DNA from 3 places in the Micromonospora sp. NPDC049679 genome. Region 1 is predicted to be linked to each of the others. Evidence: riboswitches for the same ligand, from Rfam matches in the RefSeq annotation. Region 1 holds a riboswitch; each other region holds the start of a gene.
The links. A riboswitch is a leader RNA that binds a small molecule or an ion and turns the genes downstream of it on or off. The one in region 1 is predicted to bind cyclic di-AMP.

Region 1 (5,197 bases):
CACCGCCAGGTCGTAGGCGCGGTCGCCGGTGATCAGCACCTGCCGCCCGCGCAGCGGGGAGAAGTCCACATCGAAGAGCCAGGAGGTGTCCATCCCGTCGGGGTCGCGGGCGTTGATGGAGAGCAGGGTGGGCGCCTCGTCGGCCATGTCGAACGCCTCCAGCCAACTGGCGGGGTTCTTCGCGAGGAGCAGCCGGATGTTGCGCCCCTCGCGTACGACCTGAGCGTAGCGACCGGCGACCGAGGCGACCCCGCCGAGTCGGGACACCGCGTCGGTGGGGCGGACCCCGAACTGTGCGGCGACGGCGAGGGCGGTGGCCGCGTTGCCGAGGTTGACCCGTCCCGGCAGCTGCAGGACGACCTTGTGCCAGGCGCCGGTGGGGTCGACGACGCCGTCGTCCTCGACCACCCACTGCGCCTCGGGTCGCCGCAGCGGGCAGCCGGTGCACCACCACTGCTCGTCGGCGCGTTCGATCGGGGCGCCGCACTCCGGGCAGACCCAGGAGTCGTCGTGCCAGCGCTGGCCGGCGCTGAACCAGGTGACGGCGGTGTGGTCGACGCTCGCCCAGACCACCATCGGGTCGTCGGCGTTGGCGACCACGTGCACGTCCGGGTGCTTGGCCAGGGCGGCGCGCCAGAGCTGCGCCATCATGGCGACCTCTTTGGCCCGGTCGAGCTGGTCGCGGGAGAGGTTGAGCAGGGCCACCACGCGCGGCTCGGTCGCCTCCAGCACCTGTGGCAGGTAGTGCTCGTCGACCTCGAGCACCGCGTAGGGGGTGGCGCCGGCCTTGGCCAGCGCCGAGGTGTGGCCGGTGGGCATGTTCGCGCCGAAGGAGTTGGTCGCCACGGGGCCGAGCACGCCGACGGCCGCGGTGGTCAACCGCGTCGTCGTGGTCTTCCCGTTGGTGCCGGAGACCAGGCCGATGGAGCGGCCGGCCGCCAGGTGGGCGAGGAGTTCGGGGTCGATCTTCAGTCCGATCCAGCCACCGATCACCGAACCGTCGCCGCGTCCGGCCGCCCGCGACAGCGCGGCCGCCGTGCGCGACACCGAACTGGCCACCTTCGCCCGAAGGGGCATCTTCGCGTCCGTCACGCGAGCGAGGTTACCGGACTGGCGCCGCGCGGCGATCCGGCGAGACCGACGCGCCACCGTCGACTGCCCCGCCACGCCGTCGGCGATCCCCTCGATAACGCGTCCGCCGCCGGTCACGCGGGTGACGCCGCGCGTGATCGCGGTGTTGCGGCCGCCGGCCGGGCGGCGGGCGGCGCCGGCCGATCGGTGGGGGTGGGGCGCCGCGCGGCTGGCCGGAGTGGACCGGGCGGGGGAGAGTGACGCGCGGGTCCCGCCGGAAGGGACAGGAAATTCTGTGCCATGAATCACCGGCTGTAATCACGCGGTGGTGGGCGCGGCGACACGATGCGTGGTGGGTTACCGGACAACCGGTCCGATAGGGGACGGTATTGGCCGGGTCAACGTGACCGGAACAAACGCCGTCACGCTGCGTATATGACCGATGTGGGATAGAAACGGTAGGCCGGTCGGCAACCGCCCACCGGCTGTGACCGATGGTGCACGCCGAGCCCTGCCCGCACCGGCGGTCACGACGCTGTGACGATCGCGAAAGGCATCGAGGGCAGGGACGGGGGAACCAACATCGGCCCCGACGACCGCAGCCGGCGGTCGACGCGGAGCCTCGGGGTGAAGCCGCACCGCGGCCGGGCGAACCTTCGCGTCCGAACCCGACAGCTCACCTCGCAGGCGTGCCGGAGGGACCTCATCCGTGCAGCAGCACACTTCGACCCGGCCTCGACGGTTCTCCACCCGCGCCGGCCGGCTCTCGCTCGCGCTCGGCGTCTGCCTCTGCGCCGGTCAGTTGGTCGCCGCCCCGGCGGTCGCGGCCGAGCGCCCCGTCGTGCGGGCACCTGCCGCGCAGGCGCCCGTCGTGCCGGCCCCACTCGCGCCGCGACTGCAGTTGACCGCGAACGCCCGCACGGTCGGCTGGGGCGGCACCGTCGCCCTGACCGCGCGGATCACCGATCCGCGTACGGGTCAGCCGGTCCGCGGCGGCACCGCGACGCTGCAGGTGTGGAACGGCTCCCGGTGGGTGAACGGACAGACGGTTTCGGTCTCGGCCGGCCAGGTCCGCTACACACCCCGGCTCACCGACGTGAGCACGTTCAGGTTCGTCTTCAACGGCCACAAGCCGGTGTACCAGGGTGGGACGTCGGGCCAACTGCGCATCTCGGTGGCGAGCAATGGCGGTCAGGTGGTGCACGAGGCCCGCAAGCTCACCGGCAAGCCCTACCGGTACGGCGCGAGTGGCCCGCACTCCTTCGACTGCTCGGGCTTCACCCGGTACGTCTACCGCAAGGCGGGCGGGAAGAAGCTTCCGCACAACGCCAACACCCAGCAGCGGTACGGGCGCGCGGTGGGTAAGTCGCAGGCCAAGCCCGGGGACCTGATCGTGATCCGCAGCGGTTCGTACGGCTACCACGTCGGGGTCTACGCGGGCGGCGGCTACATGTACGACGCACCGCGGGCGGGCCAGAAGATCGGGAAGCACAAGATCTGGACCAGCAGTTATGTGGTGCGCCGAATCGTCAACTGATCGAATTGGGCGGAAGTCGGGGTGCGATGCCATTGGTGTCGCACCCCGCCGCCGTTCCCGGCCTTGATCTCTAAGCGGCATTACCCACCCCGCGTTGCGGCCCAGCCGCGTTAGCCGAACGCCGTTACCGGCCGTGAGTTTCCCTCCACTTTCCTCCCCGGGACCCTGCCGGTGGCGGTCCATTCCCGTTCCTCCCGCGCTAAACCGTGGCGCTCGCCACTTGGCGGGCCTATGTCGGAAAGCGGACGGGCCCGGAACCGCCTTTGGCACTCCACTCCGCACCACCCCATTTGACGTGCGGTTTTGCAACTCAGCTGCACCCGGATTGGGCGCGAATGCGGTTGCAGGTGGAGGGAAGTGGAGTACAGTGGGGCGCAATGGCGGGGCCGGGAGGGCCTGCCGGCCCAGGGGGATCAGCGGCGTCGCGAACACCGCTCGAGGGCGAGGGGGTGGGTCGGTGTTTCTGGGCACCCACACTCCGCGTCTCGACGACAAGGGCCGGTTGATCCTTCCGGCGAAGTTCCGAGACGAGCTGGCGGGAGGGGTCGTGATCACTAAAGGACAGGAACGCTGTCTCTACGTCTTTCCGACGCCCGAATTCCAGCGCATCGCTGATCAGTTGCGCGAGCAGCCGATGACGCACAAGGCGGCTCGGGCCTACAGCCGGGTGTTTTTCGCCAGTGCCCACGACGAGGTCCCCGACAAGCAGGGCCGGGTGACCATTCCGGGACACCTGCGGGAATACGCGGGACTGACGAGGGAACTCGTGGTCATCGGCGCGAGCAGCCGGGTGGAGATCTGGGACAAGCAGTCCTGGGAGTCCTACCTCGCGGAGAGCGAAGACGACTTCGCCGACATCGAGGAGGGGGTGCTGCCCGGCGGACTGTGAGGGCGTGGGAATGCCGAGGTTTCTCCCGGCCGCGAGATCGCGGACGGACGAGAGGGTGGTTTCGCGAAGAGCCACTTCGGCGCCGGTCGCCCCGACGTACTGCGAGATCTCCAGCCGCTCCCGCTCCTGGCGCCTCTTCCCCGGTGCCAGGCGTGCGTTCCAGTGCCGGCCGACGTGTCGGCCGGTGGAGTTAGAGCGGATGGGGATCTGGCCGTACGACGGGCGGCACGAAGAGCAACAGGCGCAGGTATTTCGACGGCGGGTCACTGGGGGTCAATATGGGGGAGCTTCGCGGTACGCACGTACCGGTGCTGCTCGAGCGGTGTCTCGAGCTGCTCGCCCCCGCGCTGGACCGCGGTGGTGACCGCCAGACCGTACATGTCGATGCCACGCTGGGCCTCGCCGGGCATGCCGAGGCGGTGCTCGCCGCGAACCCGCGGACCGTCCTGATCGGACTCGACCGGGACACGGAGGCGTTGGCGCACGCACGGGCGCGGTTGGCCCCGTACGCCGACCGGATCCATCTGGTGCACGCGGTCTACGACGAGCTGCCCGAGGTGCTCGACCGCCTCGGCTATCCGCTGATCGACGGGATCCTCTTCGATCTCGGTGTCTCCTCGCTCCAGCTCGACGCGCCCGATCGCGGGTTCGCGTACGCGCAGGACGCGCCGCTGGACATGCGGATGGACCAGACCCGGGGCGTGACCGCGGAGGAGATCGTCAACAGCTACCCGCCGGGGGAGCTGGTCCGGGTTTTGCGGGTGTACGGCGAGGAGAAGTTCGCCAAGCGGATCGTCGGGGCGATCGTCCGGGAACGGAATCGGGATCGGCTCACGTCGTCGGCGCGTCTCGCCGAGTTGGTTCGGGACTCGATTCCGGCGGCGGCCCGCAGAACTGGCGGACACCCGGCAAAGAGGACGTTTCAGGCGTTGCGAATTGAGGTAAACCGCGAACTGGCGGCGCTGGAGACGGCGCTGCCGGCCGCGCTCGACGCGCTCGCTGTGGGTGGCCGCATGGTGGTGCTCTCCTACCACTCGTTGGAGGACCGGATCACCAAGCAGTCGCTCGCGGAACGAGCGCGGAGCACGGGTCCGCTCGACCTGCCGGTCGAGCTTCCCGGCACCGGTCCGACGCTGCGACTGCTCAGTCGCGGCGCCGAACTCGCGAGCGAGGCGGAGATCGTCGCCAACCCGCGGGCCGCATCCGTGCGGCTGCGGGCGGCGGAGCACATCGAGGAGGGTTCGTCGGCACGGCGTGAGGCCGGGTCGGGCGGGCAGTCCGGGACGAGGAAGAAGGGCAGGGCCGACCGCGAACGGCCCCGCCCGGTAAAGGCGCTACACCAGCCGGGTGCGATGGCATCCGGGCAGTCCACACAGGACGCGGCAGTCCGGCCGGAACGTCCGGGGGACGGACGGGGCAGGGACGCAAAGGGGGAGGGGACATGAACGTAGAGAAGCGCGATCGCCGACACGAGGTCGGCGAGCGCGGCGCGGGGCAGCGCGCACCACGGTCGGGGGGCCGGACCATGGCGCAGCGGGCGACGCGCGGCAGTATCGCGGCACCGGAGGTCGGTCGGAACGCTCGTGCCCGGGGGGCGCGCGAGTACCCGACGCAGGGCAGCGCGGCGCTCCAGCCGCAGGAGTCGCTGCGGGTGTGGGACAGCTCCGCGGAGGAGGCGGCGGCAACGGCGGCGAAGGCCG
Region 2 (5,197 bases), on a different contig from region 1:
GCTGCGGTGCTCGTCGCCGAGGCCGGGTCTGTCAGTGGCGCGCGGCGGCCGGTTGGCCGGCACGGTCGGAGGCCTGGTGACCGTCGGCGCCGTCCTGGCGGCGGGCCCGGCCGTTCGGACCGTGGCCGGGTCGCGGAGCGGGGTGGGGGAGGGCACGCGTCGCTCCGCGACCTGACCCTGTTGGGGGCGGTTACCCGCCTCCGGCCACCCGGGGATCGGTAGCGGCGCGTCGGTGACGAGCCCGGCCAGAAGGAGGCCGAGCCATGCCATCAGGCTTGCGGCCATGCCCGTGCCGGCGAGCACGGCGAGACGACGGCGGCGGCCGGTCTTGTCGACGAAGACAGGATTCGTCCGTCCCGTCGGTCCGAGGCCACGACGGCGGCCGGTGCGGTCGACGAGGATCGGGGTCGTCCTGCCCGCCGCCGATGTCACCGTCTCCTGCGCTTCATCCCGCGTCTGCACCATCTTGCCTTTTCTCTCCGTGCGGTTATCGATCCCGCTGGTCCATTCGTCCCGCGGCGTCGGCATCAGACTCTGGCGAAATCTCACGGGGGACCCGGCAAATGGGCGACAGGTGCCCCGTCTGCGCGAGCGCTGCACCAGGCTAGGAGATGGTGGTGGTGCGCTCAAGGCAACGGGGCCGGCAGAAAATGGGACTTATCTCAGCCCGTTATGGCGGCGGGTTGATGTAACGGAATGCGCGGCGGTGGCGCTGGGTGCGGGCGAAATCGCCGGATCGGCTACACCGAGGCGATTCGAGCATTCTAGGACGGCCGCTGTCGATGTGCAGCCCGGACGTGACGCTTCTGTTCCGATGCCGTCAATATCCGTTACCGGGACGCGCTGACCATGCGAGGCGCCTGGCGTGAGGTCCACAATGCGCAGACCCGCCGCGCCGGGCGGTGATCCCGTGGGAGCGAACGGCACAGTCAAGATCGATGGAGCCGCCTTCGACGACGGTATCGACAACGAGCCGCACGTGACCTGCGACTTCCACGTCGACTTCTTCAACTTCGATCAGAACGAGCGCGCGAACATCCCGACGCGGCGCCCACAAGTCCGTCCAAGCCCTCGAAGCCGACATCCGCGCCTGGATCGCCGACTGGAACGAACACCCGCGCCCGTTCCTATGGACCAAGACGGCCGAAGAGATCCTCGAATCCCTCGCCCGATATCTACGGCGAATTTCTGGCGCACGACACTAGCGCAGGCGCGGCGACGCGGTGGCCCATGACGTGAAGGCGGTGTCGAGGGCGTCGACGAGGCGGGTGAACGTGGCGTCGACGGACTGCGGCAGGCCGAACCCGCCAGCGGTTTCCAGGGTGACGAAGCCGTGCAGGGCGGCCCGCAGCGACCGGATCGCGTCGACGGCATCAGCACCGGCGATCCCGTACGCGCGGAGAACTGCCGCGGCGACGCCGACAACGGCCTCACTGGCGGCGATGTGCTCGCCGTCGTCCGCTGAGGGAGCCCGCACGCTCGCGGCGTAGCGGCCGGGGCAGCGTTTGGCGTAGCTGCGGTAGGCGGCTGCGATGGCATGGAGTGCATCGCGGCCGGCGCGTCCCACCCCCGCCGCCGACATCGCCGCCGCCAGTTCCCGCACTCCCAGCAGCGCCAGGTCGCGCTGCAGCCCGTCGAGCCCGCGCACGTGCTTGTACAGCCCGGGCAACGACACGCCGAGCCTTTGTGCGACGGCGGCGAGCGTCAACCGGTCGAGCCCGACCTCGTCCGCGACAGCGGCGGCTTCGGCAACGACGCGTTGGGGAGTCAGACCGGCACGGGGCATCGGGGGACTCCTTCAGCGGCGGGCGCGGGCCAGGGAGAGTCCTGTCCCGGTCACCCACACGAGCAGCAGCGGGAGCGCGACGTACGCCACGGGCGTCAGCGCCGTGCTGACCAGGAGGTAGCCGACGCCGGCGCCGGTCAGCGCCACCGCGAGCACCGCGCCGACGTAGCCTAGCCAGCCGGGCAGGACCCGGGTGCGACGGGCCACGGCGACACCGGCGGCCGCCATCACCGCGAGCGCGAACATCTTTACGCCGTCGATCCGGTTGACCAGGTCGAACAGCAGGCCGGCCGCTCCGGTGCGGCCGGTGGGAACCGCCCACGCGGCGAGCGCCTGCCCGAGCGCGAACTGCGCCAGCGACAGCGCCGCCGCGCCGAGGCCTCCGGCGGCGGCCACTCGACCCCACCGTTGGGCGCGATTGCGGGCAGCGACGTCGGCCAGGGCCAGCGCGACCACTGCCAGGGCGAGTGCGGCCACGCCGTGCACCAGCAGTGACTGGGTCATCGCCATGCCTCGATGCCCCGCGTACGCGGCGGTCACGTCGGCGGCGGAAGCCGTCACGCCCACATCGGATGACCACACCGCCAGACCGGCTGTCCAGGCCACGCTGTAACCGGCTGCCGCCGTGGCGACCACCCCGGTCGCGCTCCGATAGCCGGCCGACGGACCGTATCCGGCGTGTGTGGTCATGGCTTCCCCCGACATCTTCTAGTTAATGACATTAACTAGAAGGCTAGGCTACGTAACCAGATTGGTCAAGACGTGCCGGGGAGACCACGAAGGGCCAGCTCGATGAGCTGGCCCTTCGTCGATCTGACGAGTATTACCGCCGGTGCCGGGTGCCATGGCTGGCACCGGTTCGGGGCTTAAGCGGAGTAGCCGCGCGAGGCCATCCAGCTGGCCATGTCGATCGTGCTCATCCAGTAGGTGGCCGGACCGACGCCGGACGGATCGGCGACCTGCACCTGCCGTCCCTCATCGCTGTAGCCGACGATGGTGACGTAGTGGCCACCCGGGAAGCTGCGCCAGAATCCGGCGTTGTCCGTCGCGCCGCCGGCGATGTTGGCGACGACCGCGCGACCGTCGCTGAGCGCGTTGACGACGTCAGCCTGCAGCCGGTCCATCTCGGCCGGGGTCGCGCCCGGGCCCGGGATCGACTGCGTCCGGTAGGCGTCCTTGCCGATCACCTTGTTCATCACCCGGGTGATGTCCTCGGCGGAGTTGGTGCCGTTGACCGTGGTGCCCAGCTGCTGAGCCAGCTCATCCTGGCTCAGCGTGACGCCGTTGGAGGTCAGGGCGATGCGGGTCGCGGCAGGGCCGCAGTAGTAGAAGTTGGGCTGGTACTCGAAGTCGTACTTGCCGATCTTCTCCGACGGCGGCTTCGGCGCGGCCGCCTTCTTCTCGGCGTCCCCCCGGTGGTTACCGGTGGTGAACGCCATGTCCACGACGGCGGGGTTGGCGGCGGTGTGCGCCGTGGACGGTGCCGTGGTGAGGGTCAGCAGGCTGCCGCTGGTCGCGGCTACCGCGAGAACGGCGGCGGAAACCATGGCGGCCGGGTGAACGCGGCGGGGTGCGGCGTGGCGGAACAGCGTGCGGATACGTCGGATTTCCACTGAAGGCTCCATTGCTGTACCGACTCGTGGTCGGCGTCCCAATCAATAACGGTGAACGGTCAGCCAGGCCGACGGTTGACGCGATGACGTCGAGCGGGAAAGAGCCACGGCGCGGTGCGCGTGCGCGCGCTGGACGAACCCGCAGGCTCCCGTCGTCGGATCCCCATCGGGCCAGACGTGCGGAGCGTTACGGATGAGCGTCGTGGTCTCGTTCGTGACCCGAGCGACGAAATGGCTACTCCACTGCGACAGCGTCTGCTGCTGTGGTGCGCGCTGAAAAGGACGCGCTCATGCGTCGCCGCAAGCGGCGGCGGCATGTCGTGAACAGTGGCGCCGGAAACAAGGTCCGGCTTCGTGAACCCGCGTCAGGGCGTCGGCGTGGCTAGTGATCGAGCGTCACGAGCCCGCTGCGTACGAGGCGTTCCGCGGGGGAAAGCGCGCTGCGGCGGGGGGATTGGGGGGATGTGCCACGGCACATTCGGCGCTGCACTTCTATGTGTCTCCTTCCGATACCGCCTACCGGGTTAGCTGACGGATTCGGGCGGGAAAGAACGCCCTACCACAGGCCAAGGCCCGCGGATTCACCCCAGAGTTGCGATGGGTCCCCGGCTCGTGCAAGCACGACTAAGCGGGTCCGATCCGGGGTCATCTTGTGATGAGCAACGACCGGGTCGGACGAGCCGACACTACTGGTCCCGCTCCTCGGCTGCCCAGCCCTTCCCGACCTGCTGCGATGTACCACACTCGCGTTCGACGCAGGGCCGCCCGGGGCGTCCGGAACCGCACACCGGCGCCCGATCGTGACGGACGGTGGGTGCGAAACCGGAGTGGGCATTGCGGTGATCGCGCATTGCTGCGGCCGGCTGATTTCGCGTAGACGATTGCTACCCGTATTTCAGCCGTCAATAGCGGTGGGTCCTGTTACGGGGTCGGCGACCGGCTGCCGCGCTCTATCGCTTCGAGCACACGTTTGAGCGTTTGCAGATCGTTTTCGACAAGTGCTGCGGCCGCTTCGAACTCGTGATCCGCCATATCCGGCGTCTGGAAGAACGTGAAGATGACCTCGGAGCCGCTGCCGTTGGGGACGACGCGCACGGCGTTGACGACCGTGATTCCCGGCGCGGCGGTGACTCGATGATCAGCGACCCCGAAGGGGTTCGGCGCCACGAAGTCGATCTCCACCGGATCATCGACCGTCTCGACAACCCACTTTCCATCTGACGGCCGCACCGCCCGCGCGAACCCCGGCGCCCACTGGGGCAGATTGCGCGGTTCACGGATGAACTCGTAGGTGCTCTGCGGAGCGCGAGCGATCGAGACGGTCACTGTGCGCGATGGCATGACGGACACGGACGCAGTATCGCAGGCCGTAACGGTCGCCCGGAGCGGGACGCGGCCGCAAATTGACGACGGGTCTGAAGTCCCGCGCATGCCGGCGGGAGCGCTGAGGATCCACAGAGGTGTCCGTCATCGTCGATGTGGGTACTGGTGGCGTGCCATGCCACGTTCACCGTGCGCCCCAGGAGGTTCAGCGATGGTCGAGGTTCTCGCGTCGCCCACAGTAGACATCGGTGGAGCTGTCACCGACATGTGGCGCAGCGTTCTGCTCTTTCTCCCGAAAGCGATCGCGTTCCTCGCGATCCTGCTGGTCGGCTGGCTTCTTGCCCGAGCCCTGTACGCGGTCGTGGACAAGCTGCTGGAGCGCGTCGGCTTCGATCGGGCGGTGGAGCGTGGCGGCATCAAGGCCGTGCTCGCCCGGAGCAAGTACGACGCCTCGGACATCGTCGCGAAGCTCGTG
Region 3 (5,197 bases), on a different contig from region 1:
TCAGCAACTCGCTGAAGTTCCGTCGCCCCGACGTGCCGCCGCGGGTGCACGTCTCCGCCCGTCGCGTCGGCGACGAGTGGGAGATCACCTGCCGGGACAACGGCATCGGGATCGAGCCCGAGTTCGCCGACAAGATCTTCGTGATTTTCCAGCGGTTGCACGCGAAGGACGCCTACCCCGGCACCGGGATCGGGCTGGCGATCGCCAAGAAGATCGTTGAGTACCACAACGGGCAGATCTGGATTGATCCGGATGCGACGGAGGGGACGGCGATCAGCTTTACCCTCCCGGTGCTGCCCGAGCAGCGAGGGACCGCCGAGGTCCCGGAGCCGCGCAACGAAGAGAACGGCCGGGAGTCGTCCGCCGCCGCGGCCGACCAGGCTGAGGAGACGGTGGCGTGAAGGAGATGCGGGCATGACAGCACCGGTCGACGGGCAGAGTCCGATCGAGGTTCTTCTGGTCGAGGACGACCCCGGCGACGTGCTGATGACGCAGGAGGCGTTCGAGGAGCACAAGGTCCGCAACCGGCTGAGCGTGGTGTCCGACGGCGCGGAGGCGCTGGCCTACCTGCGCCGTGAGGGGAAGTACGCGGACGTGGTCCTGCCGGACCTCATCCTCCTCGACCTCAACCTGCCGCGCCGCGACGGGCGAGAGGTGCTCGCCGAGATAAAGAAGGACGAGAAGCTCGGCAGGATCCCGGTCGTGGTGCTCACCACCTCTCAGGCCGACGAGGACATCCTGCGCAGCTACCAGCTCCATGCCAACGCCTACGTGACCAAGCCGGTCGACTTCGAGCGGTTCATCGCGGTGATCCGTCAGATCGACGAGTTCTTCGTCAGCGTGGTGAAGCTGCCGCCGCGCGGCTGACCGCATGATCGACGAGGTCGCCGCACTGGTCCGGGAAGCCGCCGCCACGGCGGTGCTGCCGATGTACCGCCGGCTGGCCGAGACGGACGTGCGTGAGAAGGCCCCCGGCGACCTGGTCACCGTCGCCGACCGGCGGGCGGAGGAGTTTCTCACCGCCGGGCTGCGACGGCTGCTCCCCGGCTCCGTCGTGGTCGGGGAGGAGGGGGTCGGCGCCGACCCGACCCGACTCGACCTGCTCCGCGGTACGGGCGACGTCTGGGTTGTCGATCCGCTCGACGGCACCGCGAACTTCGCCGCCGGCCACCCCCCGTTCGTGGTGATGGTGGCGCTGCTGCGCGCCGGCGCGCCGGTGGCGAGCTGGATCTACGACCCGATCGCCGAGAGCCTGGCGGTCGCCGAGCGCGGGGCGGGGGCGTACCTCGACGGGCGTCGGATCGTGGCGGCGGCGGAGCAGCCCGCGCGGAGCGTGCTGCGCGGCCCCGCGATGATCCGGTTTCTGCCGACGCGGTTGCGGGCCGGAGCGGAGGCGGGTAGCGCCGAGCTGGGCGAGGTGCTCACGGGTCAGCACTGCGCGGGGCGCGAATACCTCGACATCATCGCCGGTCGCCAGCACTTCGCCCTCTTCTGGCGCACCCTGCCGTGGGACCACGCGCCGGGGGCGCTGCTGGTGCGGGAGGCGGGCGGCGCGGCCCGCCGTTTCGACGGCGGCCCCTACGATCCGGTGGACGATCGGTCCGGGCTGCTGGTGGCGGCGACCGAGGAGATCTGGCAGACGGTCAGCGAGACGTTGCTTCCCGACCGGTGAGGTTCGCCCGGCGTGGTCGGGTCACGGCGTTGTCGGCGGGTCCTGCGGCCGCCGGCCGCGTCATGTGCTATTGCGGGGCCCTGCGGTGACTCGACAGGGCGGGCGGGTCGGGTAAGCTGACCGCCGGTCTTCGCCAGGCGGTGCCCCCAGGCGCCGGTGAGGGCCGCCGCCGAAATCGTCCACGGGCGATCCGGGGAAGCATCTCCGTGGGGTGAATCCGCGCCAGCGGTAGGGAGCGCCACGTCCCGAACCCGTCAGCTGACTCGGTAGGCGGCCGACGGAAGGAACAGCTTTGGTCGGCAAGACGAGCTCTCCCCGGCGCCGGGCCCTGGCACCGATCGCGGCGCTGTTCACCGCCGTGGCGCTCCTCGTCGCGGCGCCCGTCACCGCCGGTGCGGCGCCCAAGCCCGCCCCCAACGAGGGCGGCAGCCAGAGTCTGCGCGCCGCGCTCGAAGCGGCGGCCAAGGGGCACATCGAGGCCAAGGCCAAGCTGGACAACTCCAAGAAGCGTCAGCTCGAGCTCAGGCTGGAGCTGGAGAAGGTGGAGCAGCGTCTGGTGACAGTCACCGCCGAGATGGGTGTGGTGGCCGACAAGTCGTACCGGGTCGGCCGGCTCTCCGCCGTCTCCATGCTGCTCAACAGCGCCTCGCCGGACGCGTTCCTCGAGCGGGCCGCCGGCCTGGACACGATGGCCCAGCGCCAGAACCAGCAGATGCGCCTGCTCACGGAGACGCGCGAGCAGGTCACCCGGGCCAAGGCCGCGATCGACAACGAGGTCAAGGAGCAGCAGAAACAGGTCACGATCATCGCGCGGAAGAAGCAGGACGCGGAGCGGGCACTGGCCGCCGTCGGTGGCGCCGCGGCCGGGGGGTTCGTCAGCGCCAACTCACCGCTCGCCAAGCCGGCGCCGAGAAACCCCGACGGATCGTGGCCGAGCGAGTCCTGCACCATCGACGATCCGACCACCTCCGGTTGCCTCACCCCACGCACCCTGCACGCGTTGCGCCAGGCCCAGGCCGCCGGGTTCGACCACCATGTCTCCTGTTTCCGCTCGGGTGGCGGTGGTGAGCACCCCAAGGGCCGGGCCTGCGACTTCGCGGCGGCAGAGGACGGCTTCGAGGAAGTGGACGCCGCTGGCTCCGACCGCCAGTACGGCAACAACCTCGCCGCCTTCTACATCAAGAACGCCGGCCGGCTCGGGGTGCTCTACGTGATCTGGTACCGCCAGATCTGGATGCCGGGCACGGGATGGCGCTCGTACAGCGGCGGCGGTAGTCCGGCCGGCGACCACACGAACCACGTCCATCTGTCGATGGTGTAAACGCGGATCGCCGGCGTCGGGCTGCGTACCATCGCAGCGATGGAAACTCCACAAGCGGACGTCGTCGATGCCCGGCCGCTCCCCGACGGGCTGGCTGCGGCGCTGGTCTTCCTGGCCAGCGGCGCCGTCCTGGTGCTGGAGGTCGTGGCGCTGCGCCTCGTCGGCCCGTACGTCGGCGTCACGCTGCAGACCAGCAGCGCGGTGATCGGCGTCGCGCTCTCCGCCATCGCCTACGGCGCCTGGTTCGGCGGCTGGCTCGCCGACCGCCGCGATCCGCGGCCCCTGCTCGCCCCGGCGCTCGTGCTCGCCGGCATCGCCACGGCGCTCACCCTGCCGTTGGTCCGGTACGCGGGTGAGGTGCTGCGTGGCGGGGCGGCCGGCGGCATCCTGCTGCTCACCGCGCTCGCCGTCTTCGTGCCGGCCGCGCTGCTCTCCGCGGTCACCCCGCTCGTGGTCAAGCTGCAGCTCGGCGACCTGCGCCGCACCGGTCGGGTGGTCGGGCGGCTGTCGAGCATCGGCACGCTGGGGGCGATCACCGCGACGCTGGGGACGGGCTTCGTTCTCGTGGCGGCGCTGCCGAGCAGCGTGATCATGGTCGGCCTGGCCGTGCTGCTGGGGGTGTCCGGCATCGTGCTCGCCGCGTATCTGCGGCGGCGGGACCGGGGCGACGTGCCGGGTCCGGCGCGGACCCGCGTGGTCGTGGCGGTGCTGGGGCTCGTCGGCGCGAGTCTTTCCGCCGTGGCGCCCACGCCGTGCGACGTCGAGACCGCCTACCACTGCGCGACGGTCGCGGCGGATCCGCAGCGCCCCGGCGGACGGGTGCTGCTGCTCAACTCGGCCCGGCACTCGTACATCGACGTGAACGACCCGACCTATCTGGAGTTCGCCTACACGCAGTGGATCGGCGCGGTCGCCGATGTGATGGCTCCGCCCGGCCGGCGGCTCGACGCGGTGCACCTCGGTGGCGGCGGCTTCACCGTGCCCCGCTACCTGACCGCGACCCGTCCGGGCAGCGTGAACGAGGTCTATGAGATCGACGGTGAGCTGGTCGAGCTGGGCCGCCGTGAGCTGGGCGTACGGGAGGGTCCGACGCTGCGCGCGGTGGTCGGCGACGCCCGGATGCTGGTCGGTGCGCGTCCCGACGCCAGCGCGGATCTCGTGGTGGGGGACGCCTTCGGTCACCTCGTGGTGCCCTGGCACCTCGCCACCCGGGAGATGATCGCGGAGACCCGGCGGATCACCCGTCCGCAGGGCATCTACGTGCAGAATGTGATCGACTATCCGCCGCTGCGGTTCATCCGTGCCGAGCTCGCCACCGTGACGGCGGAGTTCGCACACGTCGCGCTCGTGGCGCCGCCGGCCGCGCTGGCCGGCCGGACCGGCGCGAACTTCCTCATCGTCGCCGGTGAGGCGCCGCTTCCCCTCGGCGCGCTCCGCGCCCGGCTGGCCCGGTTCGACGACCCGGTCTCCGTTCTGTCCGGTGCCGAGCTGGCCGATTTCGTCGGCGCGGCGTCGCCGCTCACCGACGACCACGCGCCGGTCGATCAACTCCTCGCCCGGCCCTAGCGGGCAGCGAGTCCTTCTCCGGCTGCCGCTGACCGATTTCGCCGGGTGAGGTGTAGCTCCGCGAAGATCGGGCATTTGCTCGGCATGGGTGGGGTGGACAAGTACGGCGCTGAGCTGCTCAGCGAGCGGTACCGGCTGGTGGAGCGGCTCGGCATGGGCGGCATGTCGGTCGTCTGGCGTGGCTACGACGAGGTGTTGGGTCGGCAGGTGGCCGTGAAGGTGCTGGCGCCGCAGCTCGCCACCGACCGTGTCTTTCGGCACCGGCTGCGGGTGGAGGCGCAGGCCGCCGCGCGACTCTGCCATCCACACATCACGAACGTGTACGACTACGGCGAGACGGTCGCGAACGGCGCCACCGTGCCGTACGTGGTGATGGAGCTCGTCGACGGCGTGTCGCTGGCGACGCGGCTGGCGCGCGGCGGGGTGCTCCCGTGGCGGGACGCCGTCGCGGCCTGTGCCGAGGTCGCCTCCGCGCTGGCGGCCGCGCACAGCCGGGGAGTGGTGCACCGCGACGTGACCCCGGGAAACGTCATGCTCACCAGCGGCGGCGCGAAGGTTGTCGATTTCGGCATCTCCGCGCTGGTCGGCGAGAGCGACGTGGGCCCGGACGGAAATCTGCTCGGCACGCCCGCCTATCT

Region 2: it holds a riboswitch for cyclic di-AMP, as region 1 does, so the genes downstream of both, AB0J06_RS10130 (C39 family peptidase) here and AB0J06_RS12770 (NlpC/P60 family protein) in region 1, are expected to answer to the same signal.
Region 3: it holds a riboswitch for cyclic di-AMP, as region 1 does, so the genes downstream of both, AB0J06_RS13605 (hypothetical protein) here and AB0J06_RS12770 (NlpC/P60 family protein) in region 1, are expected to answer to the same signal.

What each region holds. Positions count from the first base shown of each region.
Region 1 covers NZ_JBFANZ010000015.1:127,527-132,723, forward strand. The annotation lists gene AB0J06_RS12765 (MurT ligase domain-containing protein) at 1-1,077, opposite strand, end outside; cyclic di-AMP (ydaO/yuaA leader) riboswitch at 1,607-1,776, shown strand; gene AB0J06_RS12770 (NlpC/P60 family protein) at 1,781-2,608, shown strand; gene mraZ (division/cell wall cluster transcriptional repressor MraZ) at 3,066-3,497, shown strand; gene rsmH (16S rRNA (cytosine(1402)-N(4))-methyltransferase RsmH) at 3,776-4,942, shown strand; gene AB0J06_RS12785 (hypothetical protein) at 4,939-5,197, shown strand, end outside.
Region 2 covers NZ_JBFANZ010000011.1:113,912-119,108, forward strand. The annotation lists gene AB0J06_RS10115 (hypothetical protein) at 1-465, opposite strand, end outside; gene AB0J06_RS10120 (TetR-like C-terminal domain-containing protein) at 1,202-1,786, opposite strand; gene AB0J06_RS10125 (hypothetical protein) at 1,799-2,347, opposite strand; gene AB0J06_RS10130 (C39 family peptidase) at 2,653-3,399, opposite strand; cyclic di-AMP (ydaO/yuaA leader) riboswitch at 3,898-4,040, opposite strand; gene AB0J06_RS10135 (SRPBCC family protein) at 4,321-4,725, opposite strand; partial or broken gene AB0J06_RS10140 (hypothetical protein) at 4,934-5,197, shown strand, end outside.
Region 3 covers NZ_JBFANZ010000017.1:53,489-58,685, forward strand. The annotation lists gene AB0J06_RS13590 (ATP-binding protein) at 1-401, shown strand, start outside; gene AB0J06_RS13595 (response regulator) at 415-867, shown strand; gene AB0J06_RS13600 (inositol monophosphatase family protein) at 872-1,672, shown strand; cyclic di-AMP (ydaO/yuaA leader) riboswitch at 1,830-1,961, shown strand; gene AB0J06_RS13605 (hypothetical protein) at 2,031-2,993, shown strand; gene AB0J06_RS13610 (fused MFS/spermidine synthase) at 3,033-4,559, shown strand; gene AB0J06_RS13615 (serine/threonine-protein kinase) at 4,644-5,197, shown strand, end outside.